Regions from separate parts of the Streptomyces sp. NPDC043746 genome, predicted to be linked through region 1. Evidence: riboswitches for the same ligand, from Rfam matches in the RefSeq annotation. Region 1 holds a riboswitch; each other region holds the start of a gene.
The links. Region 1 has a riboswitch for cobalamin ahead of AC0682_RS29870 (CoA-acylating methylmalonate-semialdehyde dehydrogenase). Riboswitches for the same ligand answer to the same signal wherever they lie in the genome.
Positions count from the first base shown of each region.

Region 1 (9,526 bases):
TCTCCGCTGCGAGGACGAGCCGTTGGGCGTCGTCGACCTGCGGACGCCCGGCGTTGTCGCGGACGATGTACGGGTCCAGGGCGGCGAGCAGGGTGTCGAGCTGGCGTTCCCGGTACCCGGTGGCGAGGACCACCGCGTCCGTGGTGAGGCTGCCCCGGGCCTCCTGCTGTGCGTGTTCGACGGCGAGTTGTATGCGGCCGTCGTCCGTGACCAAGGCTCCGGTGACCTCGATTCCGGGGGTGAGGGTGACCTCGGGCCAGTCGCCGCCGAGACTGCGGCGGTACAGCTCGTCGTGGATGTCCCCGAGCGTGTCCCCGCTGACGCCTTTGTAGAGCTGCCACTGGCTGGGCAGCAGCCGGTCCCGGGTGGCCTGCGGGAGGCCGTGGAAGTAGCGGGTGTAGTCCGGGGTGAACTGCTCGAGCCCGATCTTGCTGTACTCCATGGGGGCGAAGGCCGGGGTGCGGGCGAGCCAGGTGAGCCCCTCCGCACCCTCGGGCCGCAACCGCAGGAGGTCCAGCAGGACTTCGGCGCCCGACTGCCCCGAGCCGACGACGGTGATGTGGCGGGCGGCGAGCAACCGGTCCCGCTGGACGAGGTAGTCGGCGGAGTGCAGGACGAGGGGCACGGGGTCGGCGGCCAGCGCCCTCAGCGGCTCGGGGACGTGGGGCGCGGTACCGACGCCGAGGGCGAGGTGACGGGCGTGGGTGAGCCCGCCCCCCGATGTCTCACCGTCCGGGCCGAGCCGGGTGAAGTCGACGGCGAACGCGCCCTCCCTCGCGTCCCAGGCGATGGCGTCGACGCGGTGGCCGAAGTGGGTGGAGGGCAGTTCGGTGCTCACCCAGCGCAGATAGCCGTCGAACTCCGAGCGGTGGATGTGGAAGCGCTCGGCGAAGTAGAACGGGAAGAGTCTGCGCCGGGTCTTGAGGTAATTCAGGTAGCACCAAGGGCTCGTCGGCTCGACCAGGCTCACCAGATCGGCCAGGAAGGGGACTTGGAGGGTCGCTCCCTCGATGAGCAGTCCGGGGTGCCACTGGAAGGCGGCGCTCTGTTCGTGGAAGGCGGTGCGCAGGCCGGGTACGCCGTCGGCGAGGGCGGCGAGCGAGAGGTTGAAGGGGCCTGCGCCCACCCCCAGCAGGTCGAGGGGCGGTGTTCGCGGTGCGGGCGTCATGCGGTTCCTCCAACGGGATTCGTGCGGGCCGGCAACGTCATGGCGACAGCCTCTCCTCGGCAGGGCCCCTCGGCGCCGCCCGCGAGGAGGTCTCCCGTTTCGGCGCTCACACCGCACGCTCCAGGGGGAGTTCGGCGGGTGGTAGGCCCTGAGCACGCTCCATGGCGAAGCCCTTCGATCGAAGTACAAGATCCACAACCGGGATTCGCTGGTTAGGCTAACCTAAGTCCGCGACCGGGGGAGCCGCACTCCGGCCACCCTGCCCGGTCGGCCGGACTTCCGAACGAGCGTGCCCCGACCGAAGTCGGGGGCACGGGCCTCACGAGGGACGCCCCCGGCGCGGGAGCGGCGGTGGCCGATCCCGCACCGGGTCGGATCACGCCGCGTCGGTGGGCAGCTCCGCGCGGATCTCCCGCGCGGCGGCTACCAGGTTCTCCAGGGAGGCCCGGGTCTCGGGCCATCCGCGGGTCTTCAGGCCGCAGTCGGGGTTCACCCACAGCCGCTCGGCCGGGATGGCCTCAAGCCCCTTGCGCAGGAGGCCCGCCGCCTCCTCGATGCTCGGGATGCGCGGCGAGTGGATGTCGTAGACGCCGGGCCCGGCCTCGCGCGGGTAGCCGTGGGCCGCCAGTTCGCGGGCGACCTGCATGTGGGAGCGGGCGGCTTCCAGGCTGATGACGTCGGCGTCGAGGTCGTCGATGGCCTGGACGATGTCGCCGAACTCCGCGTAGCACATGTGGGTGTGGATCTGGGTGTCCGGTCGCACCCCGGAGGTGGCAAGGCGGAAGGACTCCGTCGCCCACTCCAGGTACGCGGTGTGCTCGGCGGCCCGGAGCGGAAGCGTCTCGCGCAGTGCGGGCTCGTCGACCTGGATCACCGAAGTGCCGTTAGCCTCAAGGTCGTTGACCTCGTCGCGCAGGGCGAGGGCGACCTGGCGGGCGGTCTCGCCGAGCGGCTGGTCGTCGCGGACGAAGGACCAGGCGAGCATGGTGACCGGCCCGGTGAGCATGCCCTTGACCGGGCGCTCGGTGAGCGACTGCGCGTACGCCGTCCACCGCACGGTCATCGGCCCGGGGCGCGAGATGTCCCCGACGAGGACCGGCGGGCGGACGTAGCGGGTGCCGTACGACTGGACCCAGCCGTGCTGGGTGGCGAGGTAGCCGGTGAGCTGCTCCGCGAAGTACTGCACCATGTCGTTGCGTTCGGGCTCACCGTGGACCAGGACGTCGATCCCGGCCTTCTCCTGGAAGGAGAGGACCTCGCGGATCTCGTTCTTGACGCGCTCCTCGTACCCGGCTTCGTCGATCCGTCCGGCCCTCAGATCGGCTCGTGCGGTGCGCAGTTCGGCTGTTTGCGGGAACGAGCCGATGGTGGTGGTCGGCAGCAGCGGCAGCTTGAGGTGGGCGCGCTGGGCGGCGGAGCGCTCGGCGTACGGCTGCGAGCGGCGGCCGTCGGCGTCGGTGACGGCCGCCGTACGGGCCCGCACGGCCGGGTCGCGGGTGATGGGGGCGTCGGCGCGTGAGTCCAGGTCGGCCCGGTTGGCGGCGAGTTCGGCGGCGATGGCCTCGGTGCCCTGGGACAGCCCCTTGGCCAGGGCGACGATTTCGGCGGTCTTCTGCCGGGCGAAGGCCGGCCAGCGAAGCACCTGCGGGTCGATGTCCTGCTCGGCCGTCGCGTCCAGCGGGACGTGCAGGAGGGAGGAGGAGGCGGAAACGTCGACCTGGTCCGCGAGGCCGAGGAGCGTGCCGAGGGTGGCGAGCGACTTCTCGTAGTCGTTGATCCAGATGTTGCGGCCGTTGACGACGCCGGCGACCAGCCGCTTGCCGGGCAGTCCACTCGCCGCCGCGAGGTCGTCCAGGTTGGCGGCGCCCGACTCGGTGAAGTCCAGCGCGATCCCCTCGACCGGGGACTTGGCCAGGACGGGCAGGGCCTCCCCGAGCCGCCCGAAGTAGGAGGTTCGGCTCCTCTTCGCCCGTTCGCTGACTTCCGGTCAGCTGGTGGGGGCACGGTGACACAGATGTAACCGAATGGCGTAGGCGAGCCGGAACCACAGAGCGCCACAGGCCGTTCTTCTTGCCAATACACGGCCGCCGACCCGCGGCGGCGAGGAGAGAAGGGGAGCGCTGCATGAAGAAGACAGTCGGCTGGGCCCAGGACGGCGACGGCTGGACGATCACGGTGAACGGCACGCAGTACCGGGCCGTGGAGCGCGCCACCGACGGGCGCGTGGACAACTATCTGGTGCGGGGCAACGACCTGAGCGCCGAGTGCCCGAGCCTCGGCCATGGGCTCGGCCTGATCCGGGCGCACGAGTCCCGGGGCTGACCCCGGCCGGGCCCGACGAGGAGGTGCGGCACCTGAGCCCGCGCCTCGCCCGGCCCTCCCTCCCTTGTCCGGGCCCCCGCTCACGGGCCGGGGCCCTCAGCGGCCGACGCCGCCTCAGGTGTGGGCGGCGCCCGCGCCTCCCGAGGCGTCCGGGCCGCCCGGAGGCAGCAGCACCAGGGCCGTCCCAACCGCCTGGGGCGTCAGCACGCACAGCCTCAGGCTCCGGACCGCCGTGAGCGCCCGCACCACCGGAGGCTCCGGACCGCCGTGAGCGCCCGCGCCACCTGAGGCTCCGGACCGCCGTGAGCGCCCGCCCCGCCTGAGGCGCAACCGCTGCGCGCGCCCGCACCACCTCCGGCGCGAGCACCGCACGGACCGCCCGCCGCCTCAGCCTCCCACGCCGCCCGGCGCCCCCGGGCCCTGGCGCAGCAGGTACGTGTCCATGATCCAGCCGTGCCGCTCGCGGGCCTCGGCGCGCACACGGCTGATCCGCTCCGCGACCTCGTCGAGCGGGCCGGAGACCAGGAGTTCGTCCGGGGTGCCGAGGTAGGCGCCCCAGTAGATCCAGAGCCCCCGGCCCGTCAGACGGGTGAAGCTCTCGTGGCCGTCGAGCATCACCACGATGTCGCCGTCGTCGTCCGGGAACCCCTCCGCGAGCCGCCTGCCGGGGGTGATGTGGATCGGGCGGCCGACCTGGTTCAGGGACGTGCGGTGGCGGGCGGCGAGGGCGGAGACGCTGCTGATGCCGGGAATCACCTCATGGCCGAATTCCACCGTTCCCCGGTCCCGGATGTCCTCCAGGATCGCCAGGGTGCTGTCGTACAGGGACGGGTCGCCCCAGACCAGGAAGGCCCCGCACTCCCCCGGTGCCAGCTCCTCGATGATCAGGCGTTCGCAGATGTCGGCGCGGCGCTGGCGCCAGTCGTGGACCGCCGAGGTGTAGCGCCCCCGGTCGTCCTGGGTGCGGTCCCGCCAGGGGTCCTCGGCCTCGACGACCCGGTAGGGATGGGTGAGGTGTTCGGCCAGGATGTCCCGTCGCAGCCGGATGAGGGACTCCTTCTCGCGGCCCTTGCCGAGCACGAAGAAGACCTGTGCCCGGCGCATCGCCTTGATCGCGGCGAGGGTGAGGTGGTCGGGGTCACCGGCGCCCATGCCGATGACGAGGATGTGGCGTGGGGGTGCGTCGCTCATGTCGGCCGATCATGCCAGGGCCGGCCTGCCCGGCCCGGGCAGGGGGCGAGAGGGACCACCAGGCCGGGCGGACGCGCCAGGGGCGAGGCGGGCGTCGAGCCGGAGCGAGGGCGCGCGCAGGTCGGGGCGACGGGGGGTGGACTTACTAGGACGTCCAACTATATGTTCGTGGGCAGAAGGGCGACCGGCATGGTGCCGGGCGCCTCGAAGGCCCGTGGTGTCAGGGAAGCCGGTGCGATTCCGGCGCGGTCCCGCCACTGTGACCGGGGAGTCCGTCCTCGCAGGACACGCCACTGACGGCGAACCAGCCGTCGGGAAGGCAGGAGGGCGCGCGTCGATCCGGGAGTCAGGATACCGGCCACGGGGTCGTTCCGTGTTTCCACGAGGATGGAGCAGACACGCATGGCACCGGTCCGCACCCACGGCCCCGCAGGCCCGTCCCGGCGAGCGGTTCTCCCCGCCCCCTGACGGCCCCCGCCCTTCGCGTCCCCCCTGGCGGCAGTCCTTCCGCGCCCCCGTGCACCCGACCGGTGCGTGGGCCGGTGGCAGCCGTGCGCCATCCCCGGATCTCTCCTGACGATCTCACCGACGAGAGCAGGTTTCCATGGTCCGCGAACTCACCCATTTCATCGGCGGCAAGCACACGCCCGGCGCCTCCGGCACGTACGGCGATGTCTACGACCCCAACACCGGTCAGGTCCAGGCCCGGGTGCCGCTGGCCGACCGGTCCGAGACCGAGGCGGCCGTCGCCGATGCCTCCCAGGCGCAGCGGGAGTGGGGCGAGTGGAACCCGCAGCGCCGCGCCCGGGTGCTGCTGCGCTTCCTCCGGCTGGTGGAGAAGGAGAAGGACTCCCTGGCCCGGCTGCTCTCGTCCGAGCACGGCAAGACCGTGGCGGACGCGCACGGCGACATCGCGCGCGGTCTCGACGTGGTGGAGTTCGCGGCCGGTGTCCCGCATCTGCTGAAGGGCGAGTTCACCGACAACGCGGGCGCGGGAATCGATGTGCACTCGCTGCGCCGGCCGCTCGGTGTGGTCGCGGGCATCACCCCGTTCAACTTCCCGGCGATGATCCCGCTCTGGAAGGCCGCACCGGCTCTGGCCTGCGGTAACGCCTTCATCCTCAAGCCGTCGGAGCGTGACCCGTCGGTGCCGCTGCGGCTGGCCGAACTCTTCCTGGAGGCCGGGCTTCCGCCGGGGGTCCTCAACGTCGTCAACGGCGGCAAGGAGGCCGTGGACACCCTGCTGGAGGACCCGCGCGTCAAGGCCCTCGGCTTCGTCGGCTCGACACCGATCGCCGCGCACATCTACGCGACGGCCGCGGCCCACGGCAAGCGGGCGCAGTGCTTCGGTGGAGCCAAGAACCACATGATCGTGATGCCGGACGCCGATCTGGACCAGGCGGTGGACGCCCTGATCGGGGCCGGGTACGGCTCGGCGGGCGAGCGGTGCATGGCGATCTCGGTTGCCGTGCCGGTCGGTGAGGCCACCGCCGACGCGCTGGTCGCCAGGCTCACCGAGCGGATCGGTGAGCTGCGGATCGGCCGATCGGACGACCCGGACGCCGACTTCGGGCCGCTGGTGGGCCGCGACGCGGTCGACCGGGTGCGCGGCTATGTCGGCCTCGGTGTCGAGGAGGGTGCGGAACTGGTCGTGGACGGCCGGGACTTCACCCTCGAAGGCCACGAGGAGGGATTCTTCGCGGGCGCCTCGCTCTTCGACCGGGTCACCCCGGACATGCGGATCTACCAGGAGGAGATCTTCGGGCCCGTGCTCTCCGTGGTCCGTGCGGCGGACTACGAGGAGGCGCTGCGGCTGCCCTCGGAACACGCGTACGGCAACGGCGTCTCCCTCTTCACCCGCGACGGCGACATCGCCCGCGACTTCACCCGCCGGGTCGACACCGGCATGGTCGGCGTGAACGTGCCGATCCCGGTGCCGGTGGCGTACCACACCTTCGGCGGCTGGAAGCGGTCCGGCTTCGGTGACCTGAACCAGCACGGCCCGGACGCCATCCGCTTCTACACCCGTACCAAGACCGTCACTTCGCGCTGGCCCGCCTCGGGCATCCGGGACGGCGCGAGCTTCACGATTCCGACCATGGGATGAGCGCTGTGACCACCCTGCTCAGCGACGACCAGCTCGCGGTCGTCGAGACGACGCTCGACTTCGCCCAGGAGCACCTGGCCCCGCACGCGGTGGCCTGGGACCAGGACAAGCACTTCCCCGTCGACGTCCTGCGGAAGGCGGCGGACCTCGGTCTCGGAGGTGTGTACGTACGGGAGGAGGTGGGCGGCTCCGGGCTGTCCCGCTCCGACGGGGTCCTCGTCTTCGAGGCCCTGGCCACCGGCTGCCCGTCCGTCGCCGGGTACCTCTCGATCCACAACATGGTCGCCTGGATGGTCGACCAGTACGGCACCGACGCGCAGCGCGCCCGGTATCTGCCGGAGCTGTGCACCATGGAGCAGCTGGGCAGTTACTGCCTGACCGAGCCGGGCGCGGGCTCCGACGCGGCGGCGCTGCGCACCCGTGCGGAGCGCGACGGCGACCACTACGTCCTGACGGGCACGAAGCAGTTCATCTCCGGGGCGGGCGCCACCCACCTCTACATCGTGCTGGCCCGCACGGGCGACAGCGGTCCCGGCGGGATATCGGCGTTCCTCGTCGAACGGGACGACGCGGGTCTCTCGTTCGGGGCCAACGAGAAGAAGATGGGATGGAACGCGCAGCCCACCCGGCAGGTCCTGCTCGACGGCGTGCGCATCCCCGCCGACCGGATGCTGGGTTCGGAGGGCGAGGGCTTCCGGATCGCGATGAACGGCCTCAACGGCGGCCGACTGGGCATCGCCGCCTGCTCCCTGGGCGGAGGGCAGAGCGCGCTGGACCGGTCCCTGGCGCATCTCGCGGACCGCGAGGCGTTCGGGGCCCGGCTGCTGGAGGCGCAGGCGCTGCAGTTCCGGCTGGCCGACATGGCGACCGAACTGGCCGCCGCCCGGGCGCTGGTGCGGCAGGCCGCCGAGGCGCTGGACCGGAAGGCGGCCGGTGCACCGGAGTTGTGTGCGATGGCCAAGCGGTTCGCCACCGACACCGGGTACGCGGTCGCGGACCGGGCACTCCAACTCCACGGCGGCTACGGCTATCTCTCCGAGTACGGCATCGAGAAGATCGTCCGGGACCTGCGGGTCCACCAGATCCTGGAAGGGACCAACGAGATCATGCGCGTCATTGTGGCCCGGAGTCTGACGGGAGCCCTGCGATGACCGAGGAGCCCGTCATCGTCCGTACCGAGGGGCGTACGGGGGTGGTGACCCTGAACCGGCCCAAGGCGCTCAACGCCCTGACCCACGCGATGGTCGGGACGATCGCGGCGGCCCTGGACCGGTGGGAGCACGACCCGGAGGTGGCCACGGTCGTCATCACCGGGGCCGGGGAGCGCGGCCTGTGCGCGGGCGGCGACATCCGGTCCATCTACGAGGACGCCCGCGCGGGCGGCAAGGCGTCGGCCGCGTTCTGGCGCGACGAGTACCGGCTGAACGCCCGGATCGCCCGCTATCCGAAGCCGTACGTGGCCATCATGGACGGCATCGTCATGGGCGGCGGGGTCGGTGTCTCGGCGCACGGCAGCGTCCGGATCGTCACCGAGCGGTCGAAGGTCGCCATGCCGGAGACCGGGATCGGCTTCGTGCCGGATGTCGGCGGCACGTATCTGCTGGCGCTGGCCCCCGGGGAGCTGGGCACCCATCTCGCCCTGACCGGGGCGGTGGTGGGGGCCCGGGACGCACTGCTGTGCGGACTGGCCGACCACTTCGTACCGGCGGACGAGCTGCCCGCGTTCCTCGCCGCGCTGCGGACGGGGGAGGTCCCCGAGGTGCTGGGCCGACACGTCCGGGAGGCACCCCCCGGGACGCTGGAGGCCGACCGGGCCTGGATCGACCGCTGTTACGCCGCCGACACGGTCGAGGAGATCGTGGAGCGGCTGCTGGCCTTCGACGCCCCGGCGGCCGGTGAGGCGGCGAAGACGATCCTGGGCCGTTCGCCCGTCGCGCTCAAGGTCACCCTCGCCGCGCTGCGCCGCGCCCGTGGACTCGGGCCGCTGGAGCGGGTGCTGGAGCAGGAGTACCGCGTCTCGTGCGCGGCGCTCTCCTCCGCCGATCTGGCGGAGGGCATCCGCGCCCAGGTCATCGACAAGGACCGCACCCCCCGCTGGACCCCGGGGACGCTCGTGGAGGTCACGGAGGCGGACGTGGCCCGGTACTTCGCACCGACCGGCGACGGGGAACCGCTCCTCGCCGCAGCCGACTCACCGCAGGAGGTGCCCTGGTGACCACCACCACGACCGTCGCGTTCATCGGCCTCGGCCACATGGGCGGCCCGATGGCCGCCAACCTCGTCCGGGCCGGATACCGGGTGCTCGGCCACGACCTGGTGGAGAGCTGTCTGGCCGCCGCCGGGGAGAGCGGGGTGGAGCGGGCGAAGTCCGCAGCGGATGCGGCCGCGGTGGCCGATGTGGTGATCACCATGCTGCCCGCCGGCCGCCATGTCCTCTCCCTCTACGGGGAGCAGGGGCTGCTCGAAGCAGCCCGCCCCGGCACGCTGTTGGTCGACTGCTCCACCATCGACGTGGCCGACTCCCGCGCCGCCCACGCGGCAGCGGCGGCGACCGGTCACCGCTCGCTGGACGCCCCGGTCTCCGGAGGGGTGGTGGGCGCGGAGGCGGGCACCCTCACCTTCATGGCCGGGGGCGACGAGGCCGCATTCGCCCAGGCCGAGCCGCTGCTGTCCGTGATGGGCAGGAAGGCCGTGCACTGCGGCGGGGCCGGTGCCGGGCAGGCGGCGAAGATCTGCAA
Region 1 covers NZ_JBWKCM010000044.1:24,309-33,834, reverse strand. The annotation lists gene AC0682_RS29890 (lysine N(6)-hydroxylase/L-ornithine N(5)-oxygenase family protein) at 1-1,168, opposite strand, end outside; partial or broken gene metE (5-methyltetrahydropteroyltriglutamate--homocysteine S-methyltransferase) at 1,545-3,152, opposite strand; gene AC0682_RS29880 (hypothetical protein) at 3,293-3,490, shown strand; gene cobF (precorrin-6A synthase (deacetylating)) at 3,878-4,681, opposite strand; cobalamin riboswitch at 4,880-5,058, shown strand; gene AC0682_RS29870 (CoA-acylating methylmalonate-semialdehyde dehydrogenase) at 5,286-6,788, shown strand; gene AC0682_RS29865 (acyl-CoA dehydrogenase family protein) at 6,785-7,939, shown strand; gene AC0682_RS29860 (enoyl-CoA hydratase/isomerase family protein) at 7,936-9,003, shown strand; gene mmsB (3-hydroxyisobutyrate dehydrogenase) at 9,000-9,526, shown strand, end outside.

Region 2 (9,526 bases), on a different contig from region 1:
CGCTGGTCGGCCCGGTGCTCGCGGCCCAGATGGGGTATCTGCCGGGCACGATCTGGCTCGTCGTCGGCGTCATCTTCGCCGGTGCCGTCCAGGACATGGTGACGCTGTTCTTCTCCACCCGCCGCAACGGCCGTTCGCTGGGCCAGATGGCGCGCGACGAGATAGGGCCGGTCGGCGGGATCGCCGCCCTGGTCGCCGTCTTCATCATCATGATCATCCTGCTCGCGGTCCTCGCGCTGGTCATCGTGAACGCGCTCGCCCACTCCCCGTGGGGCGTCTTCTCCATCGGCATGACGATCCCGATCGCCCTCTTCATGGGCGTGTACCTGCGCATCCTGCGGCCCGGCAAGGTCAGTGAGGTCTCCCTCATCGGCGTCGCACTGCTGCTCCTCGCGATCGTCGCGGGCGGCTGGGTGGCCGAGTCCTCGTGGGCGGAGTTCTTCACCCTGGAGCCGGGCACGCTGGTCGTCTGGATGGTCGCGTACGGGTTCCTCGCCTCCGTGCTCCCGGTCTGGCTGCTGCTGGCCCCGCGCGACTACCTCTCCACCTTCATGAAGGTCGGCACGATCGCGCTGCTCGCCCTCGGCGTGGTGATCGCGCTGCCGACGCTGAAGATGCCCGCGGTCACCGACTTCGCCACCAACGGACAGGGGCCGGTCTTCGCCGGCTCGATGTTCCCGTTCGTCTTCATCACCATCGCCTGCGGGGCGCTCTCCGGCTTCCACTCCCTGGTCTCCTCCGGCACCACGCCGAAGATGGTCCAGAAGGAGACGCAGATCCGGATGATCGGCTACGGCGCCATGCTGACCGAGTCGTTCGTGGCGATCATGGCCATGATCGCGGCCTGCATCATCGACCCGGGGCTGTACTTCGCCATCAACGCGCCCGTCGGTGTGATCGGTGACAGCGTCCAGTCCGCCTCCGAGGCCGTGGCCAACTTCGGCTTCACCATCACCCCGGACGCCCTGGCGCAGGCCGCCAAGGACGTCGAGGAAGCCAGCCTGCTCTCCCGGACCGGTGGCGCGCCCACGTTCGCGCTCGGCATGGCGGAGATCTTCTCCGCGGTGATCGGCGGAACGGCGATGAAGGCGTTCTGGTACCACTTCGCGATCATGTTCGAGGCGCTCTTCATCCTCACCACCGTGGACGCCGGCACCCGGGTCGGGCGCTTCATGCTCCAGGACATGCTGGGCAACGCCTACAAGCCGTTCCGCGAGGTCAGCTGGAAGCCGGGCGTCTGGTTCGCCAGCGCCGTCGTGGTCGGCGGCTGGGGCTACTTCCTCTGGGTCGGCGTGCACGACCCGCTGGGCGGCATCAACCAGCTGTTCCCGCTCTTCGGCATCGCCAACCAGCTGCTGGCCGCCGTGGCACTGGCGGTCTGCACCACCCTGCTGGTCAAGTCGGGCCGCCTGAAGTGGGCCTGGGTCACCGCCGTCCCGCTCGCCTGGGACGTGGCCGTCACCCTCACCGCGAGCTGGCAGAAGATCTTCTCCTCCGACGTGAAGATCGGCTTCTTCGCCCAGCGCGACAAGTACCAGGCGGGGATCGACGCGGGCGAGGTGCTGGCGCCCGCCAAGTCCATGGACGACATGCGGACCATCGTCACCAACTCCACCGTCGACGGGGTGCTCTGCGCGCTCTTCGCCCTCCTCATCCTCATCGTCCTCGTGGACGCCGGCCGGGTCTGCTACCGGGCCATCCGCGATCCGGAGAGCGTCAGGCTCCACGAGACGCCGTACGTGCGGTCGAAGTTCGTCGCCCCGGCCTCGCTCTTCGCCACCAAGGAGGAGAAGGCCGAACTGGCGGAGGCCGGAGTCGGCCCCGAGGGCGGCCTCCGCAAGGAGCCGGCCGGGACGGGGAGCCGGACATGACGGTCGCGGACGTACGGCGGATGGCGGGACGGATCCGCTTCTACGTCCGGGAGCTGACCGGCGAAGCCGCGTACGACCGCTATGTGGCGCACGCCAGGGCCCACGATCCCGACACACCCGTGATGAGCCGCCGGGCCTTCGAGCGCAGCCGTACGGACGCCCGCGAGGCGGACCCCCGCGAGGGCTTCCGCTGCTGCTGACCGCCACCGGTCGATCAGGCTGCCGGCCACCACCGGCCGGTGCTGCTCGGCCGATCGGGGCCGTCGCACCCCTTCCAGGGGCGCGGCGGCCCCCTTTCGCGCCTTGGGACGAGCCCGGCCGCCCTCGGTTTCCCGGTGCGCGGGGCCCCGGCCGTACGAAAGGATGTGCCCATGACATCGCGCTCCCGGTCCCCCCGGCTCCGGCCCCTCCTCCTGGCCGTGACACTGGCCCTGGCGGCGGTGACGGGGTGCGGCACCGCGTCGGCCCCCGGCTCGGAGTCGTCGGCGGACCGGAGTCCATCGGCCGGACCGGCGCCCGACCGGGCGGAGCTGGAGGCGCGGGCCGGCGCCGCGCAGCTCGTCACGGAGCATGTCTGGGTGACCGAGGCCGCGGGCTACACCGTGGCGCGTCAGTCGGTCGGGGTGCTCGGTGACGACGGGTTCGGCAGCTCCTACACCTCGCCGGACGGCGGGGTGCTCCAGCTGTCGGTGGAACGCCGCCCGCACGCCGTGGCCGACTGCACGGAGGCCTCCGCGCCCGACGGGGGTCAGGAGCCCCTGGTGACGTGCGAGCGGGACGGCGAACACCGTTACCGCGCCACGGAGTCGGGCCACGCGTACGCCCGGGAACAGGGCGACCTGGTGATCACGGTGAGCGGGGCTCGCGAGCAGGTGGACCGGGCGACGCTGCGGTCGGCGGCGCGTGCCGCCCACCGCGCCGACGACCACGAGCTGGACCGGCTGCTGCCGCCCGGGGGCGGCTCCGGACCACAGCCCGTCGAGCGGGGCGACCTGCCGCCGGTGGGCGACGGCGCCCCGAACAACGGGGTGGGGGCGAGCGGCTGATGGATCTGACAGTCAGGGTGGCGGAGCCCGCCGAGTACACCGTGCTCGGCGAGATCATCGCCGAGGCCTATCTCGGCGATGATCTGCTGGACGGCCCTCAGGACCCCTACCTCCTCAGACTGCGGGCGGTGGAGCAGCGGGCGGCCGAGGCCGAGGTGCTCGTGGCGCTCGACGCGGACGGGGTGGTGCTCGGGGGTGTCACGTATGCCGCTCCCGGCACTCCTTGGCGCGATATCGCCGGTCCGGACGAGGCCGAGTTCCGGATGCTGGCCGTGGCCCGCGCGGGGCGGGGACGGGGCGTGGGAGAGGCTCTCGTACGGGCGTGCGTCGAGCGGGCCCGGTCCGCCGAAGGCGTCCGGGGGCTGGTGCTGTCGACGCAGCCGGCCATGCTCCCGGCCCATAGGATCTACCGTCGGCTCGGCTTTCTGCGGACCCCTGAGCGGGACTGGCAGCCGGTGCCGGGCATGCGCCTCATGACCTTCAGGCTGGAGCTGGAGGCGGCCTCCTGAAGGGCACACCGAATCGACGCGACACAACATGTGGGGGCCGCATCATCTGGCGGCCCCCACATGTATGCTCGACCTCGCTGTCGCCGCAGGGGAATCCGGTGTGAATCCGGAACTGTCCCGCAACGGTGTGATCAGTGTGCTTTGCACACCCCAAGTCCGAAGACCTGTCGACAGTGCGTCCGGCTCGACCGAACCGGACGCCAGACGTCCGGGCCTCGCGGATGGGCCGGTGGACGCCGTAGCAGTGCTGCCTCGTCAGGCATCGCGCTGCCCGGTTTCCCCGCTCGCCGCCGGCCCCCAGCCGAGCGAGGGAAAGCCCAGTGACCATCGCGCCCGCCGATCCGGTTTCAGCCACCGAATCCGCTGCCTCCACCGCGTCCGGAGCAGGCACGACCGACGGACCCGGGACCGCCCTGCTGCGGACCCTGACCGACCTCACCGTCGATCTGCCCGACACCGACCCCGGACGGGTCGCCGCCTCCGCGCTCCGCGGGCGCAACGCCCGCTCCGACGAGGCCGAGCTGCGCATGCTGGCCACCGAGGCGGCGGCAGGCCTGATCTCCGAGGACCCGGCGTACTCCAAGCTCGCCGCCCGGCTGCTGACCCGGACGATCGCCGACGAGGCCGCGGGCCAGGGCGCCACGTCCTTCTCCGCCTCGGTCGCCGTCGGCCACCGCGAGGGCCTGATCGCGGACCGCACCGCCGCCTTCGTGGAGCTGCACGCCGAGGCGCTGGACGCGCTGGTGGAGCGGACGCTGGCCGAGGGCGCGGACGACCGCTTCGGCTACTTCGGTCTCCGTACGCTGCACAGCCGCTACCTGCTGCGGCACCCGATCACCCGTCAGGTCATCGAGACGCCCCAGCACTTCATGCTGCGCGTGGCCTCGGGGCTGGCCGAGGACGAGTCGGTCCGGGCGCTGGACGAGGTCGCCGCGCTCTACGGGCTGATGAGCAAGCTGGACTACCTCCCCTCCTCCCCCACGCTCTTCAACTCCGGCACCCGGCACCCGCAGATGTCCTCCTGCTATCTGCTGGACTCCCCCAAGGACGAGCTGGACTCGATCTACGACCGCTACCACCAGGTGGCACGCCTCTCGAAGCACGCCGGCGGTATCGGCCTCTCCTACTCCCGTATCCGCGCCCGTGGTTCGCTGATCCGGGGCACCAACGGGCACTCCAACGGCATCGTGCCGTTCCTCAAGACGCTGGACGCCTCCGTGGCCGCGGTGAACCAGGGCGGTCGGCGCAAGGGCGCGGCGGCGGTCTACCTGGAGACCTGGCACGCGGACATCGAGGAGTTCCTGGAGCTGCGCGACAACACGGGTGAGGACCAGCGGCGTACGCACAACCTCAACCTGGCGCACTGGATCCCGGACGAGTTCATGCGCCGCGTCGACGCGGACACCGAGTGGTCGCTGTTCTCGCCCGCCGACGTGCCCGAGCTGGTCGACCTGTGGGGCGACGAGTTCGACGCGGCCTACCGCGCGGCCGAGGCCAGGGGGCTGGCCCGCAAGACGATGCCGGCGCGCGAGCTGTACGGCCGGATGATGCGGACCCTCGCGCAGACCGGCCAGGGGTGGATGACGTTCAAGGACGCCTCCAACCGGACCGCGAACCAGACCGCCGAGCCGGGCCGGGTCGTGCACTCCTCGAACCTGTGCACGGAGATCCTGGAGGTCACCGACGACGGCGAGACGGCCGTCTGCAATCTGGGCTCGGTCAACCTGGGCGCGTTCGTCGCCGACGGCTCGATCGACTGGGAGCGCCTGGACGCCACCGTCCGTACGGCAGTGACCTTCCTCGACCGGGTGGTGGACATCAACTTCTACCCGACCGAGCAGGCCGGGAACTCCAACTCCCGCTGGCGGCCGGTCGGCCTGGGCGCGATGGGCCTCCAGGACGTGTTCTTCCAGCTGCGCCTGCCGTTCGACTCCCCGCAGGCCCGCGCGCTCTCCACGAAGATCTCCGAGCGCATCATGCTCGCCGCGTACGAGGCCTCCTGCGACCTGGCCGAACGCTCGGGCCCGCTGCCCGCGTGGTCGAAGACGCGTGCCGCGCGCGGTGTGCTGCACCCCGACCACTACGACACCGAGCTGAACTGGCCGGAGCGCTGGGACGCCCTGCGCGCCCGGGTCGCGAAGACCGGTATGCGCAACTCGCTGCTGCTCGCCATCGCGCCGACCGCCACGATCGCCTCGATCGCCGGTGTGTACGAGTGCATCGAGCCGCAGGTCTCCAACCTGTTCAAGCGCGAGACGCTCAGCGGTGAGTTCCTCCAGGTCAACGCCTACCTCGTGGACGAGCTGAAGAAGCTCGGCGTCTGGGACGCCCGCACCCGTGAGGCGCTGCGCGAGGCCAGCGGATCGGTCCAGGGCTTCGCGTGGATCCCCGAGGACGTGCGGGCGCTGTACCGCACGGCGTGGGAGATCCCGCAGCGCGGTCTGATCGACATGGCGGCGGCCCGTACGCCGTTCCTCGACCAGAGCCAGTCGCTCAACCTGTTCCTGGAGACGCCGACGATCGGCAAGCTCTCCTCGATGTACGCGTACGCCTGGAAGCAGGGGCTGAAGACGACGTACTACCTCCGCTCGCGCCCGGCGACCCGGATCGCCCGTGCCGCGTCCGGCCAGGCGGCGGCCGCCGCCCCCATCCCCGTACAGCAGGCGACGGCTCCCGACGCGGACGCCATCGCCTGCTCCCTCGAAAACCCCGAGTCCTGCGAGGCCTGCCAGTAATGAGCACCACGAACAGCGAGAAGAACCTGCTCGACCCGGGCTTCGAGCTGACCCTGCGCCCCATGCGCTACCCGGACTTCTACGAGCGCTACCGGGACGCGATCAAGAACACCTGGACCGTGGAGGAGGTCGACCTCCACTCGGACGTGGCCGACCTCGCCAAGCTGTCGCCGGGTGAGCAGCACATGATCGGCCGCCTGGTCGCCTTCTTCGCGACCGGCGACTCGATCGTGGCGAACAACCTGGTGCTGACGCTCTACAAGCACATCAACTCCCCCGAGGCGCGGCTGTACCTGTCGCGGCAGCTCTTCGAGGAGGCCGTGCACGTCCAGTTCTATCTGACGCTGCTGGACACCTACCTGCCCGACCCGGACGACCGTGCGGCGGCGTTCGCGGCGGTGGAGAACATCCCCTCGATCCGCGAGAAGGCGCAGTTCTGCTTCAAGTGGATGGACTCGGTCGAGAAGATCGACCAGCTGGAGACGAAGGCCGACCGCCGCCGCTTCCTGCTGAACCTGATCTGCTTCGCGGCCTGCATCGAGGGGCTGTTCTTCTACGGCGCCTTCGCGTATGTGTACTGGTTCCGCTCGCGCGGCCTGCTGCACGGCCTCGCCACGGGCACCAACTGGGTCTTCCGTGACGAGACCATGCACATGAACTTCGCCTTCGAGGTCGTGGACACCGTCCGCAAGGAGGAGCCCGAGCTCTTCGACGACGCGCTCCAGCAGCAGGTCACCGACATGCTGAAGGAGGCCGTCGAGGCGGAGCTCCAGTTCGGCCGCGACCTGTGCGGCGAAGGCCTGCCCGGCATGAACACCGAGTCGATGCGCCAGTACCTGGAGTGCGTCGCCGACCAGCGCCTGGCCCGCCTGGGCTTCCCGACGGTCTACGGCTCGGAGAACCCGTTCTCCTTCATGGAGCTCCAGGGCGTCCAGGAGCTGACGAACTTCTTCGAGCGCCGCCCGTCCGCCTACCAGGTGGCGGTGGAGGGCTCGGTCGGGTTCGACGACGACTTCTAGGCCCGCTCCGGACCTCGTTCCGGACCGCCGGACCCGCTTCCGGACTGCGGAGAACAAAGGGGCCCCACCGTGCTGCCGTGCACGGTGGGGCTTCCGCGTTCCCCCACGGCAGGACGGAGACCGGCCGGACGGAAAATGATTGGACTAGACCAAACCTCCGCGTGCACACTCTCAGCTCGACTTCGCCCCCACAGGGCCGGCTCGCTCCAGGAGAGGCGCACATGGCCGTCATCGAAGTGGCAGACCTCGTCAAGGAGTTCAGCCGACCCAAACGGCAGGAGGGCGCCTTCGCGGGCATCCGCACGCTCCTGACCCGTGAGCGGACCGTCAAACGTGCCGTCGACGGCGTCGACTTCACGGTCCAGCAGGGCGAGATGGTCGGCTATCTCGGCCCCAACGGCGCGGGGAAGTCCACCACCATCAAGATGCTCACCGGCATCCTCGTCCCCACGTCCGGCACGGTCACGGTCGCCGGTGCCACGCCCTGGCGGGACCGGTCCCGCAACGCCCGCCGGATAGGCGTGGTCTTCGGCCAGCGCAGCCAGCTCTGGTGGGACCTGCCCCTGCGCGACTCGCTCTGGCTGATCGGCCGTCTCTACGACGTGCCACAGGCCCGGTTCCGCGAGAGGCAGCGGCAGTTCAGCGAGGTGCTCGACCTCGGCCCGTTCCTCGACACCCCCGTCCGTCAGCTCTCCCTGGGCCAGCGGATGCGCGGCGACCTCGCCGCCGCGATGCTCTACGACCCGGACATCCTCTACCTGGACGAGCCGACCGTCGGACTCGACGTCATCGCCAAGGAGCGGATACGCACCTTCGTCGGGGAACTGAACCGGGAATCGGGTACGACGGTCGTCCTCACCACCCACGACCTGGACGACGTCGAGGAACTCTGCGACCGGATCGTCCTCATCGACCACGGCAGGGTCGCCTACGACGGCGCGGTGGACGAGCTGAAGGCCCGCTATGCCCCGCACCGCGAACTCGTGGTGCAGACCGACCGGCTGGAGAGCGTCGAGGGCGCGGAGGTCGTCCGCCGGGAGGACGGCAGGGTGTGGCTGCGCTTCGACCCCGTACGCACCCCGCCCGCCGAACTGGTGGCGGCGGTGCTGGCGCAGCACCGGGTGACCGACCTCTCGATCGTGGAACCCGAGCTGGAGAGCGTCATCCACCGGATCTACGCGGACCGCGGATGACCGCCGCACCCGCCCCCGCCTCGGCGAAGACGGCCCCCGCCTCCGCGAAACGGCCACTCGGAACGTTGCTCCGCGCCCATCTCGCCTGCGCCCGGATGGAGTTCCGCGCCGCCCTCACCTACCGGACGGCCTATCTGTCGTCCTTCGCGATGATGCTCCTCCAGATCTGGCTGCTGACGGTGGTCTGGAAGGCCCTCTACGACGGCCGCGCGGAGGTGGACGGGCTCAGTCTCACCACCATGACCGCGTACGCGACGCTGACGACGCTCCAGTACCAGTTGGTCAGCCCGTGGCGGTCCTCCCCCATCGACCAGCGGGTCCGGGAGGGCAAGGTCGCCGTGGACCTGCTGCGGCCCGTCGGCTTCCCCGGGCAGATGCTCTCCGGCCAGCTCGGGTGGGCATCGGCCGCGGTCCCGGTCCTGCTGGTGGCGCTGCCGTTCGCGCTGCTGATCGGCGCGGGCCGGGCACCCGCCTCCACGGCGGCGGGGTTCGCCTACCCCGTGGCGCTGATCGGTGCGCTGCTCGTGAACCAGCTGCTCGGGCTGCTGCTCGGCCTGGTCTCCTTCTGGACCCTGGAGGTGAGCGGCGCCCTCATGGCCTACCGCTTCGTCGCACAGTTCTTCTCCGGGGCCCTGGTGCCCCTGTGGTTCATGCCCGGCCCGGTCAGAGCAGCGGCGGAGTGGCTGCCCTTCCAGGCCACCGCGTACACCCCGGCGGCCGTCTACCTGGGCCAGGTCGAGGGCCTGGGCATCGTGGCCGCCCTCGGGGTCCAGCTGGCGTGGATCGGCGCGCTCGGCGCACTGGCCGCGTTCGTCTGGTCGCGCGCCCGGCGCCGCGTCATGTCGCAGGGGGGCTGAGGGACGATGCGAGGTCCACGGGTCTATCTGCTGCTGGCCGGCGCGGCGTTCCGGGCCGAGTTCCAGTACCGGGGGAACCTGCTCGTCAACATCGTCGGCGGCCTGTTCTACCAGGGCGTCGGGCTGGCCTTCATCTGGGCGGTGCTGGACCGCTTCGGGCAGGTCGGCGGCTGGGGGCTGGGCGAGATCGCCTTCCTCTACGGGATCAGGCTGACCGCCCACGGCCTGTGGCTGCTCCCCGGTCACCAGCTGATCCACGTCGACGAGGTCGTCATCGAGGGCGAGTACGACCGCTA
Region 2 covers NZ_JBWKCM010000003.1:362,797-372,322, forward strand. The annotation lists gene AC0682_RS05460 (carbon starvation CstA family protein) at 1-1,871, shown strand, start outside; gene AC0682_RS05465 (YbdD/YjiX family protein) at 1,868-2,071, shown strand; gene AC0682_RS05470 (hypothetical protein) at 2,243-2,917, shown strand; gene AC0682_RS05475 (GNAT family N-acetyltransferase) at 2,917-3,426, shown strand; cobalamin riboswitch at 3,491-3,612, shown strand; gene AC0682_RS05480 (ribonucleoside-diphosphate reductase subunit alpha) at 3,747-6,161, shown strand; gene AC0682_RS05485 (ribonucleotide-diphosphate reductase subunit beta) at 6,161-7,180, shown strand; gene AC0682_RS05490 (ABC transporter ATP-binding protein) at 7,402-8,373, shown strand; gene AC0682_RS05495 (ABC transporter permease) at 8,370-9,230, shown strand; gene AC0682_RS05500 (ABC transporter permease) at 9,237-9,526, shown strand, end outside.
Region 2: another riboswitch for cobalamin. It lies ahead of AC0682_RS05480 (ribonucleoside-diphosphate reductase subunit alpha); the one in region 1 lies ahead of AC0682_RS29870 (CoA-acylating methylmalonate-semialdehyde dehydrogenase).

Region 3 (9,526 bases), on a different contig from region 1:
GGCCCGCAGCTCGTCCAGCGTGACGGCGGTGCCTCCCAGCTCCCGGGCCAACTCCCCGGCGAGACCGAGGCGTACGTACCCCGACTCGCAGTCCACGACGACCGAGGCCGTCCCCTCCGAGCGGTGCAGCCGCGCCGCCCGCCCCGCGAGCGCCACCGGCTCCGGACCGCCGGTCGCCCGTCCGTCCGTGACGACGACGAGCAGGGGCCGCCGCGACGGATCGCGCAGCCGCTCCACCCGCAGCACGTCATGGGCCTTGAGCAGCCCGGCGGCGAGCGGCGTACGTCCCCCGGTCGGCAGCGACTCCAGCCGGGCGGCGGCCGCGTCCACGGACGAGGTCGGCGGCAGCGCCACGTCGGCCTCCTTGCCCCGGAAGGTGACCAGGCCGACCTTGTCCCGCCGCTGGTAGGCATCCAGCAGCAGCGAGAGCACGGCCCCCTTGACCGCGCTCATCCGCTGCCGGGCCGCCATGGACCCGGACGCGTCCACGACGAACAGCACGAGGTTGCCCTCCCGTCCCTCCCGGGTGGCCTGCCGCAGATCGTCCCGCCGCACCACGAGCCCGCGCCCACTGCGCCCGCGCGCCTGCTGGTGCGGGGCGGCGGCCTGCACGGTGGCGGCCAGGTGCAGCTTGGTCAGCGCCCCCTCCGGCCGCCGCGCGCCGGTCGTACGCCCGTGCTCAGTACGGGCCCGGGAGCGCCGCCCCGCAGCACCTTCCCCGAGCCCCGGCACGCTGAGCATCTTCGTACGGAACGGCTCGGCGGACGCCACCGGCTGCTGCTCGCCCCCGGTGGGCCGCCCGGGCGCGTCGGGCGCGCCCTCGGGGGCGGGGGACGGAGAGTCGCCCTCGGAGCCCTGCGGAGGCGTACGGTCCTCCCCGTCGGCCTGCGGCGGCACGCCACCGCCCCCACCGCCGTCGCCCCCGCCGTCGGGCCCGGGGTCGGGATCGTCGCCGTTGCCCTGCCCCGGGTCCCCGGCGGCCTCGTCCAGCGTCTGGTCGAGCTTGTCCTCGTCGAGGCCCGGCGCGTCGAACGGGTTGCGCCGCCGCCGGTGGGGGAGCGCCAGCAGGGCGGCCTGCCGTACGTCGTCGGCGGTGACCTCCTCACGTCCGGCCCAGGCGGCGAGCGCGGTCGCGGTGCGGGCCATCACGATGTCCGCCCGCATCCCGTCGACCTCGAACGCGGCGCAGGTGGCGGCGATCTGCCGCAGCACGCCGTCACCGAGCACGACCCGGGGCAGCAGGGCCCGCGCACCCGCGATCCGCTCCCGCAGGGCGCCCTCCTCCTCGGCCCAGCGCGCGGCGAACCCCTCGGGATCGTCGTCGTACGCGAGCCGGCGCCGGACGACCTCCACCCGCTCGTCGGTGTCCCGGGACGCGGAGACCTCCACGGTCAGCCCGAACCGGTCCAGCAACTGCGGCCGCAGCTCGCCCTCTTCCGGGTTCATCGTCCCGACCAGCAGGAACCGTGCCGCGTGCCGTACGGAGACGCCTTCGCGCTCGACGTACGAGGCACCCATGGCCGCCGCGTCCAGCAGCAGGTCCACCAGGTGGTCATGGAGGAGGTTGACCTCGTCGACGTACAGGATCCCGCGGTGGGCGTCGGCCAGCAGCCCCGGCTCGAACGCCTTCACGCCCTCCGAGAGCGCCCGCTCGATGTCCAGCGCCCCCACGAGCCGGTCCTCGGACGCGCCCACGGGCAGCTCCACGGTCCGCGCGGCCCGCGCCGCCCCGGCCGCCTCCGCGTGCGGCCCGTCGGGACACGCCGGATCGGGCGAGACCGGGTCACAGGAGAACCGGCACCCCGGGACGACGGCGACCTCGGGCATCAGCGCGGCCAGCGCCCGCACGGCGGTGGACTTGGCGGTCCCCTTCTCACCCCGCACGAGCACTCCGCCGACGGCCGGGCTGACCGCGTTCAGCAACAGCCCGAGCCGCAGGTCGTCCTGCCCGACGATCGCGGTGAAGGGATAGGGCGTACTCACAAGGCCTCCTGGTCGACATGCTGTTCGGCTTCTACGTGACCGGTCACATCAAGCCCCTCCGGCGATCGAGGAGCGGGGTCCGGGGCGGCGTCCCGGCCCTCCGAAGCACCCGCACCCGCCGCCGACGGCGGAGCCCCCGGCGGTACGAAGGGCAACCCCCCGGGCGCGCCCCCCTCGATCAACCGCCACAACGCGTCCGTGTCCGCGTGCTCCTCCACCAGATCCCCCAGCCGGTCCAGCTGCTCCTCCCGCAGCGCCCCGAAACAGGTGTCCGGCGCGGGCACGAACCGCCGGCCCGCGGCCCGCGCCACCTCCTCCAGGAACCGGCGCCGGAAGGCATCGCTCTCCAACGACCCGTGCCAGTGCGTCCCCCAGACCGCCCCGACCCGGCAGCCGTCCAGGAACGGCTCCCCGCCCCGTACATCGGCCACCCCGTGGTGGATCTCGTACCCCTCCACCACCTCACCGAGCGCCGAACCCACCGGCCGCGCCAGCGTCTTGGCGCGGTCGAAGCGAATGCGTACGGGAAGGACCCCCAGCCCGTCCACGACCCCCGCCCGCGACTCCACCTCGTCCTCGATGCGCTCACCGAGGACCTGGAACCCGCCGCAGATCCCCAGCACCGGCCGCCCCTCGGCCGCCCGCCGCACCAGGGCCTCGGCGAGACCGCGCTCGCGCAGCCAGGCCAGCGCCTTCACCGTGCCGCGCGTGCCGGGCACGACGACCAGGTCCGCGTCGGCCAGCTCCTCGGCCCGGTCCACGAACCGCACGACGACCCCCGGTTCGGCGGCCAGCGCGTCCACGTCCGTGAAGTTGGACATCAACGGCACCGCGCAGACCGCGACCCGCAGCACGTCCTCCCCGTGCGGCGGTGCCACGACCGACTCCCGTACCGCGCCCCGCAGGGAGACCCGCAGGCCGTCCTCCTCGTCGATGCCGAGCCCGTGGGCGTACGGCAGCACCCCGTAGGTACGCCGCCCGGTCAGCCCGTACAGCATGTCGAGCCCCGGCTCCAGCAGCGAGACGTCACCCCGGAACTTGTTCACCAGGTACCCCGCGACCAGTGACTGGTCCTCGGCGCCCAGCAGCGCCGTCGTCCCGAAGAACGAGGCGAAGACCCCGCCCCGGTCGATGTCCCCGACCACCAGCACGGGAAAGCGCGCGGCCCGCGCGATCCCCATGTTCACGATGTCGGTGCGCCGGAGGTTGATCTCGGCCGGGGAGCCGGCGCCCTCGCAGATGACCGCGTCGTACGCCGACCGCAGCTGCTCCAGGCAGTCCGTGACGGTGCCGAGCAGTGCCTCCTGCCGGCCCCCGTGGTACCCCCGGGCGCTCATCTCACCGACCGGCCTGCCCATCAGGACGACCTGGCTGGACCGGTCGCCGCCGGGCTTGAGCAGGACCGGGTTCATCAGGGCCGTCGGCTCCACCCGGGAGGCCTGCGCCTGCATGGCCTGGGCGCGCCCGATCTCCGCGCCCTCGCGGGTGACGAAGGAGTTGAGGGACATGTTCTGCGCCTTGAAGGGCGCGACCTTCACGCCCCGGCGCACCAGCCACCGGCAGATGCCCGCCGTGACGACGCTCTTGCCCGCGTCCGAGGTCGTTCCCGCGACCAGCAGCCCGCCGCCGCTCATACCCGCCCCCGTTCCCGTACCGCACCGCTCGATGCCGTACCGCTCGATGCCGTACCGCTCATGCCCGCTCCCGCTTCCGCCCCGCGACGAGGTGCCCCGCCACCAGCCGGCCCGCCACACACACCCCCAGGGCCAGCGCACTCACCCGCCGCGACAGCCGCACGGCCCGCTCGATGTCGCTGCCCCGGACCTCCCGCCCGAACTCCCCGTTCAGCACCGGCCGGTGTTCCACGCGCCCCGCGTACGCGAGCGTGCCGCCCAGCCGTACGCCGAGCGCCCCCGCGAACGCCGCCTCCACCGGACCCGCGTTCGGGCTCGGGTGCCGGTGCGCGTCCGCCTTCCAGGCGCGTACGGCCTCGGTCGGCCGCCCCCCGGCCACCACGGCCAGCGCGGCCGTCAGCCGGGCGCCGGGCCACCCCACCACGTCGTCCAGGCGGGCCGAGGCCCAGCCGTAGCGCCGGTAGCGGGGCGACTTGTGACCGACCATCGCGTCCAGCGTGTTCGCGGCCCGGAAGCCGACGAGGCCGGGGGCCCCGCCGATCGCGCCCCACACCAGCGCGCCGACGACGGCGTCCGAGGTGTTCTCCGCGACCGACTCCACGACCGCGCGGGCGATCCCCGGCCCGTCCAGCGCGTGCGGATCGCGCCCGCACAGATGCGGCAGGCGCTCCCGGGCCACCTCCATGTCTCCGGCGGCCAGTGCGCCCCCGACGGCGCGGGCCTCCCGGCCCAGCGACGTGCCGCCGACGACCGACCAGGTGGTGGCGGCGGTCAGCGCGACGGCGAGCGCGGGGCGCCCCCGTACGGCACGGGCGGCCAACGCGGCGGCCCCCACGGCGCCTCCGGCGCAGACGAGGGCGTGCAGCGCGCCCCGGCCCCGGTCGTCCCGCCAGAGCAGCGACTCCACCCGCGCGGCGGCCCGCCCGAAACCGGCGACGGGATGCCCCCGGCGCGGGTCCCCGAGCAGGGTGTCGGCGACCAGCCCGGCGGCGGCACCGTACGCGAAGACGCGCCCGGCGCGCAGGGGAGCGCGATCGGGGCGTACGGGAAGGCGATCGGCGCGCAGGGAAGCGCGATCGGCACGCACGGGGTCAGGCCGTCGTGGGGCGGGAGGTACCGGCGTACGGGAAAGGCGGCAACGACAACGGCGGCAGCTGCGGCGCTCGGCGGCCAGGCATGGCGTCAGGTCCTCACTCAGGGTCCGCGCCCTGGTTCGACGTGTCCGGCGACGAGAGTCTCCTGGCTTCCGGATCCGCAGTTCCCCCGGCCTTCCAGCCCGCGTGCGGCGGGCCGTGACTCCGATGTGGGGGAGTGCTCCCCGGTGACAGTGGCGGGACCGCGCCGGATTCGCACCGGCTTCCTCTCCTGTCGCCGTAATGGCCCGGGCAGTCCACCACGTTGCGAGAACGGCCGTCAACTCGCTGTTGACCTGCGGAGGCCCGGTGTGCGCAGACGCACATCGGGCCGGACACACGGTGGTGTGTCCGGCCCGACGGAGCGCGTCGGCGCGGGTCAGGCGACGATCAGGTAGATCCCGTACGCGACCGCCGCCGCGCACGCCGCGAAGGCGGCGTACGCGCCGGTGCGAGCCAGTGCCGCCGTGCCACCGGAGGGGGCGGGGGTGTCGCCGTCGGCCGGGGTCGACAGCTTGGAGAGGGCGACGATGCCCAGGGTGAAGACGCCGACCAGTGCGACGGTGACGACGAGACTGACACCGAAGACGGAGGCGAGAGCTGCCCAGTCGATTTTCATGCGGATCCGTCCTTACACCGTGGCCGCGGGGCGGGGCGTGTCGTCGGGCGCCGCGGCCGGGGCCGGGGCCGGGATGGTGGTCGAGAGGTCGGGGACCGCAGCGGCGGTGGGCGGCGGCGCGACCGCGGCGATGGCGGTGGTGACGACGCCCTGCGGCTCGTTCGCCGTCGTGTCCTCGGTGTCGTTGACGTTGGTGTGGTCGACCGGCTCGCGGCGCGAGGCCACCCAGATGGCGAAGGAGCCGCCGACGAGGATGACCGCGGTGGCGGCCACGCCCCACGGGCCCTGCTTGGTGAGGAACTCGGCGCCCGCGCCGACCAGGGCGGCGGCCGGGAGGGTCAGACCCCAGGCGACGAACATCCGGGTGGCGGTGGACCAGCGGACCACGCCGCCCTTGCGGCCGAGGCCCGCGCCCATGACGGCGCCGGAGCAGGACTGCGTGGTGGAGAGCGAGAAGCCGAGGTGCGAGGAGGCCAGGATGACCGTGGCCGCACTGGTCTGGGCGGCGAAGCCCTGCGGCGGCTGGAGGTCGGTCAGGCCCTTGCCCATGGTGCGGATGATGCGCCAGCCGCCGAGGTAGGTGCCGAGCGCGATGGCGATGCCGGCCGAGACGATGACCCACAGGGGCGGGTTGGAGCCGGGGGCCAGGACACCGCTGGTGACCAGCGCCAGGGTGATGATGCCCATCGTCTTCTGGGCGTCGTTGGTGCCGTGGGCGAGCGACACGAGACCGGCGGAGGCGATCTGCCCGGCCCGGTAGCCCTTGGCGGTCGACTTCTGCTGGTTCGGGTCGGTGACGTTCCGGTTGATCCGGTACGTGAGCCGGGTGGCCAGCATCGCGGCGATACCGGCGACCAGGGGGGCCGCGATCGCGGGCAGCAGCACCTTGGTGACGACCGTGCCGCCGTTGATCGAGGACCAGCCGGCCGACATCACGGCGGCACCGATCAGACCGCCGAACAGGGCGTGGGAGGAGCTGGACGGCAGACCGACCAGCCAGGTCAGGAGATTCCACAGGATGGCGCCGACCAGCGCCGCGAAGATGACCTCTGTTCTGATGCCGTCCTCGTTGACGATCCCGCCGGAGATCGTCCTGGCGACCTCCACCGACAGGAACGCGCCGATCAGGTTGAGAACGGCGGACATGGCCACCGCTGTCTTGGGCTTCATCGCGCCGGTCGAGATGGTGGTCGCCATCGCGTTGGCGGTGTCGTGGAAACCGTTCGTGAAATCGAACACGAGAGCTGTTACGACCACAATCGCAAGCAGCAGCGTGATGTGTTCCATTTACCCAGGCAATCGTTCGACGTCAGTGGCTCGTGGACCGTAGGCAACCTGGGTGAACGGAAGATGAACTGAGCGGGGCGCTGTGGTGTCTCCAACCGGAGTGCCATGGTTCCGCTTGTGTGCGGGAGGGGCTGGGAAAGGCCTGTGGGACACCGGCCGGGCAGCCCTTTACCCCTCGTTGGGGAAGACTTTGACGGGCGGTTTCGGGCCCGGAAGAGATACCCGTCACGTGGGGGGTCACGTTCCGCTTCCGGCCCGTCACCCCTACGCTCGCCCCATGAGCGAGCAGCAGCCGGAATCCGTCTCCCAGGGCTGGCGGGAGGTGGTCGACACCGCCCGCCGCAGCGCCGCCGACGGGCTGGTCGTCGGCACCTCGGGCAACGTCTCCGTCCGGGTCGGGGACCTGGTCCTGGTGACCCCCAGCGGGGTGCCCTACGACCGGCTCGGACCACAGGACGCGGTCGGCGTCGACCTCGACGGCCGCCAGGTCCTCGGGGAGCTCCGGCCGACCAGCGAACTCCCCCTCCACCTCACGGTCTACCGCGAGACCGACGCCGCCGCCGTGGTCCACACCCACGCCGTGCACGCCACCGCCGTCTCCACGCTCGTCACCGAGGTGCCGCTCGTGCACTACGCGGCCGCCCTCCTCGGCGGCCCCGTCCGCACCGCCGCCTACGCCCGCTACGGCACCCCGGAGCTGGCCGACGCCATGCTCACCGCCCTCCGGGGCCGCACCGGCTGCCTGCTCGCCAACCACGGCACCGTCACCTACGGCACCACCCCCGACCAGGCCTACGAGCGCACCGTCCAACTGGAGTGGCTCTGCCGCCTCTGGCTCACCGCGAACGCCGTACCGGGCCTGAGCCCGTCCCTGCTCAGCCGCGCCCAGCTCGACGAGGTCACCGAAGCGCTGAAGGGATACGGACAGACGGGGTGACCGCCCGGCCCTCCCGGGCGGTCACGAAGGAGCGGGCGCCGCACCGGACGGCCCCCGCCCACTGGCACCGCGCCGCCCGCCCCACGACACTGGAGCGGTGCGCCCGGCAACTGCGACGGCAACGGCCGTCACCACGATCCTCGGCGTCGGCGCGGCAGCGGTCGCGGCCGGCCGGTACGCCAGCGACGCCGCCCTCAAGGCGGCGCCCGGACGGCCCCTCCCCGCCGACCGCAGACTCACCGTCCACGCCACGGCGCCCGGCCGGATCACCCTGACCCGCTCCCTCGCCGCGCTCCGCCCCGGCACGTACGGGATCGAGGGCCCGGGCGTCCACGCGGTGGTCGGCCCCGTCGTCGAGGGAGCAGGGACCACCGCCGACACCGTCGTCCGCCGGCTGGAGCAGATCGACACCGGCACCCTGGAGCCGGGCGACAAGGTCCGCCTCACGCCCGAGCTGCACCGGGGTGACCCGGGCAGCGCCCTCGGCCTGGAGTACCGGGAGGTCGAGATCCCCGGCGAGCTGGGCTCACTGCCCGCCTGGTGGGTGCCCGGCAAGCGCGACACCTGGGTCATCACGGCACACGGGCTCGGCACCACCCGCGACCACCCCATGAACCTCATGGGCTTCCTCAGCGAGCGCCACCTCCCCGTGCTGGACCTCGCCTACCGGGGCGACCCCCAAGCCCCCCGCCCCGCCGACGGCCTCGGCCACCTCGGCGCCTCCGAGTGGCGCGACCTGGACGCGGCGATGCGCTTCGCCGTCCGCTACGGCGCCCGGCGCGTGATCCTGTACGGCTGGTCCACCGGCGCCTCCATGGCCCTGCACGCGGCCGTCAGCTCCCCGCTCCGCGAACGGATCGGCGGCCTCGTCCTGGACTCCCCGGTCCTGGACTGGCAGACCACCCTGCGTGCCCTGGCCGTCGCCCGCGGGGTGCCCGCCGCCCTGCTGCCGCTGGCCGTCCGCGCCGCCCAGGGCCGGACCGGGATGGCCTCGGACCCGCTCCTGGACCCCGCCCTGCCCGACGCGCTGCCCGCCCCCACGTTGATCCTGCACGGCCCCGACGACACCATCGCCCCCTGGGCCCCCTCCCGGGAACTGGCCGCCCGCCGCCCGGACCTGATCAGCCTCCACGCCGTACGGCAGGCTCCGCACGCGTCGATGTGGAACGCCGATCCCGGCCGCTACGAGGAGGCCCTCCGACGCTTCCTCACGCCCCTGATGTGAGGTGATGCGGGGATCGGTCCCTTTGGTCACCCGTCCCCGTGCCACGGCGCCGTTAGCGGGGAAACGCCTTCCGTTTGGGCTTTCGGGCCGTCAGGGGCAAGACTGCTCCCGTGACGTCCCGTACCCCGCGCGACTCCAGGCTGCGACTTGTCCGCCCGCGACCCCTCACCACCGCCCGCAGGGCCGTGTCCACCCGGCGCACCAGGCCGGCCCCCCGGCCCCCCGAGGGCACCCCGCCCCGCACGGAACTGGCCCGCCAGGCCAGGGCGGCCCTCGCCGACGCCGTCCGCATCGCCCACTGGGCGGCCGACGCCCCGGCACCCGGCAGTTCCGCCCCGCTCGCCGCCCAGGCGCTCGAACGGGCCGCGACCGCCCTGGAACTCTCCCCGGCCCAGGTGCGCGCGGGCTGGGACCGGGCCCGGCTGGCCGGCCTCATCGAGCTGCACGGCGACACCGCCCGCCCCGGCTGGCGGCTGCGCGCCTGGGACCGGGACGACTCGGCCGTCCTCCGCGGCTGGGTGGCGCTCTTCGACGCCTGGTCGCTGGTCCACGCCGCCCCCGAGGGCATCGAGACCGGCGCGGTCGCCGAAGCCGTCGAGGCGGTGCCCCAGGTGCTCTCCCTCCTCCAGCTCTCCGCCGGCCCCGTTCCCGTACCCGCCCTCCTGGACCTCCTCGCCCAGCGCATCGCCGAACTCCAGGGGGAGCGCT
Region 3 covers NZ_JBWKCM010000013.1:50,565-60,090, reverse strand. The annotation lists gene AC0682_RS16320 (putative cobaltochelatase) at 1-1,983, opposite strand, end outside; gene AC0682_RS16315 (cobyric acid synthase) at 1,980-3,617, opposite strand; gene AC0682_RS16310 (cobalamin biosynthesis protein) at 3,676-4,641, opposite strand; cobalamin riboswitch at 4,851-4,979, opposite strand; gene AC0682_RS16305 (hypothetical protein) at 5,130-5,369, opposite strand; gene AC0682_RS16300 (inorganic phosphate transporter) at 5,382-6,656, opposite strand; gene AC0682_RS16295 (class II aldolase/adducin family protein) at 6,934-7,593, shown strand; gene AC0682_RS16290 (alpha/beta hydrolase) at 7,691-8,818, shown strand; gene AC0682_RS16285 (hypothetical protein) at 9,004-9,526, shown strand, end outside.
Region 3: another riboswitch for cobalamin. It lies ahead of AC0682_RS16310 (cobalamin biosynthesis protein); the one in region 1 lies ahead of AC0682_RS29870 (CoA-acylating methylmalonate-semialdehyde dehydrogenase).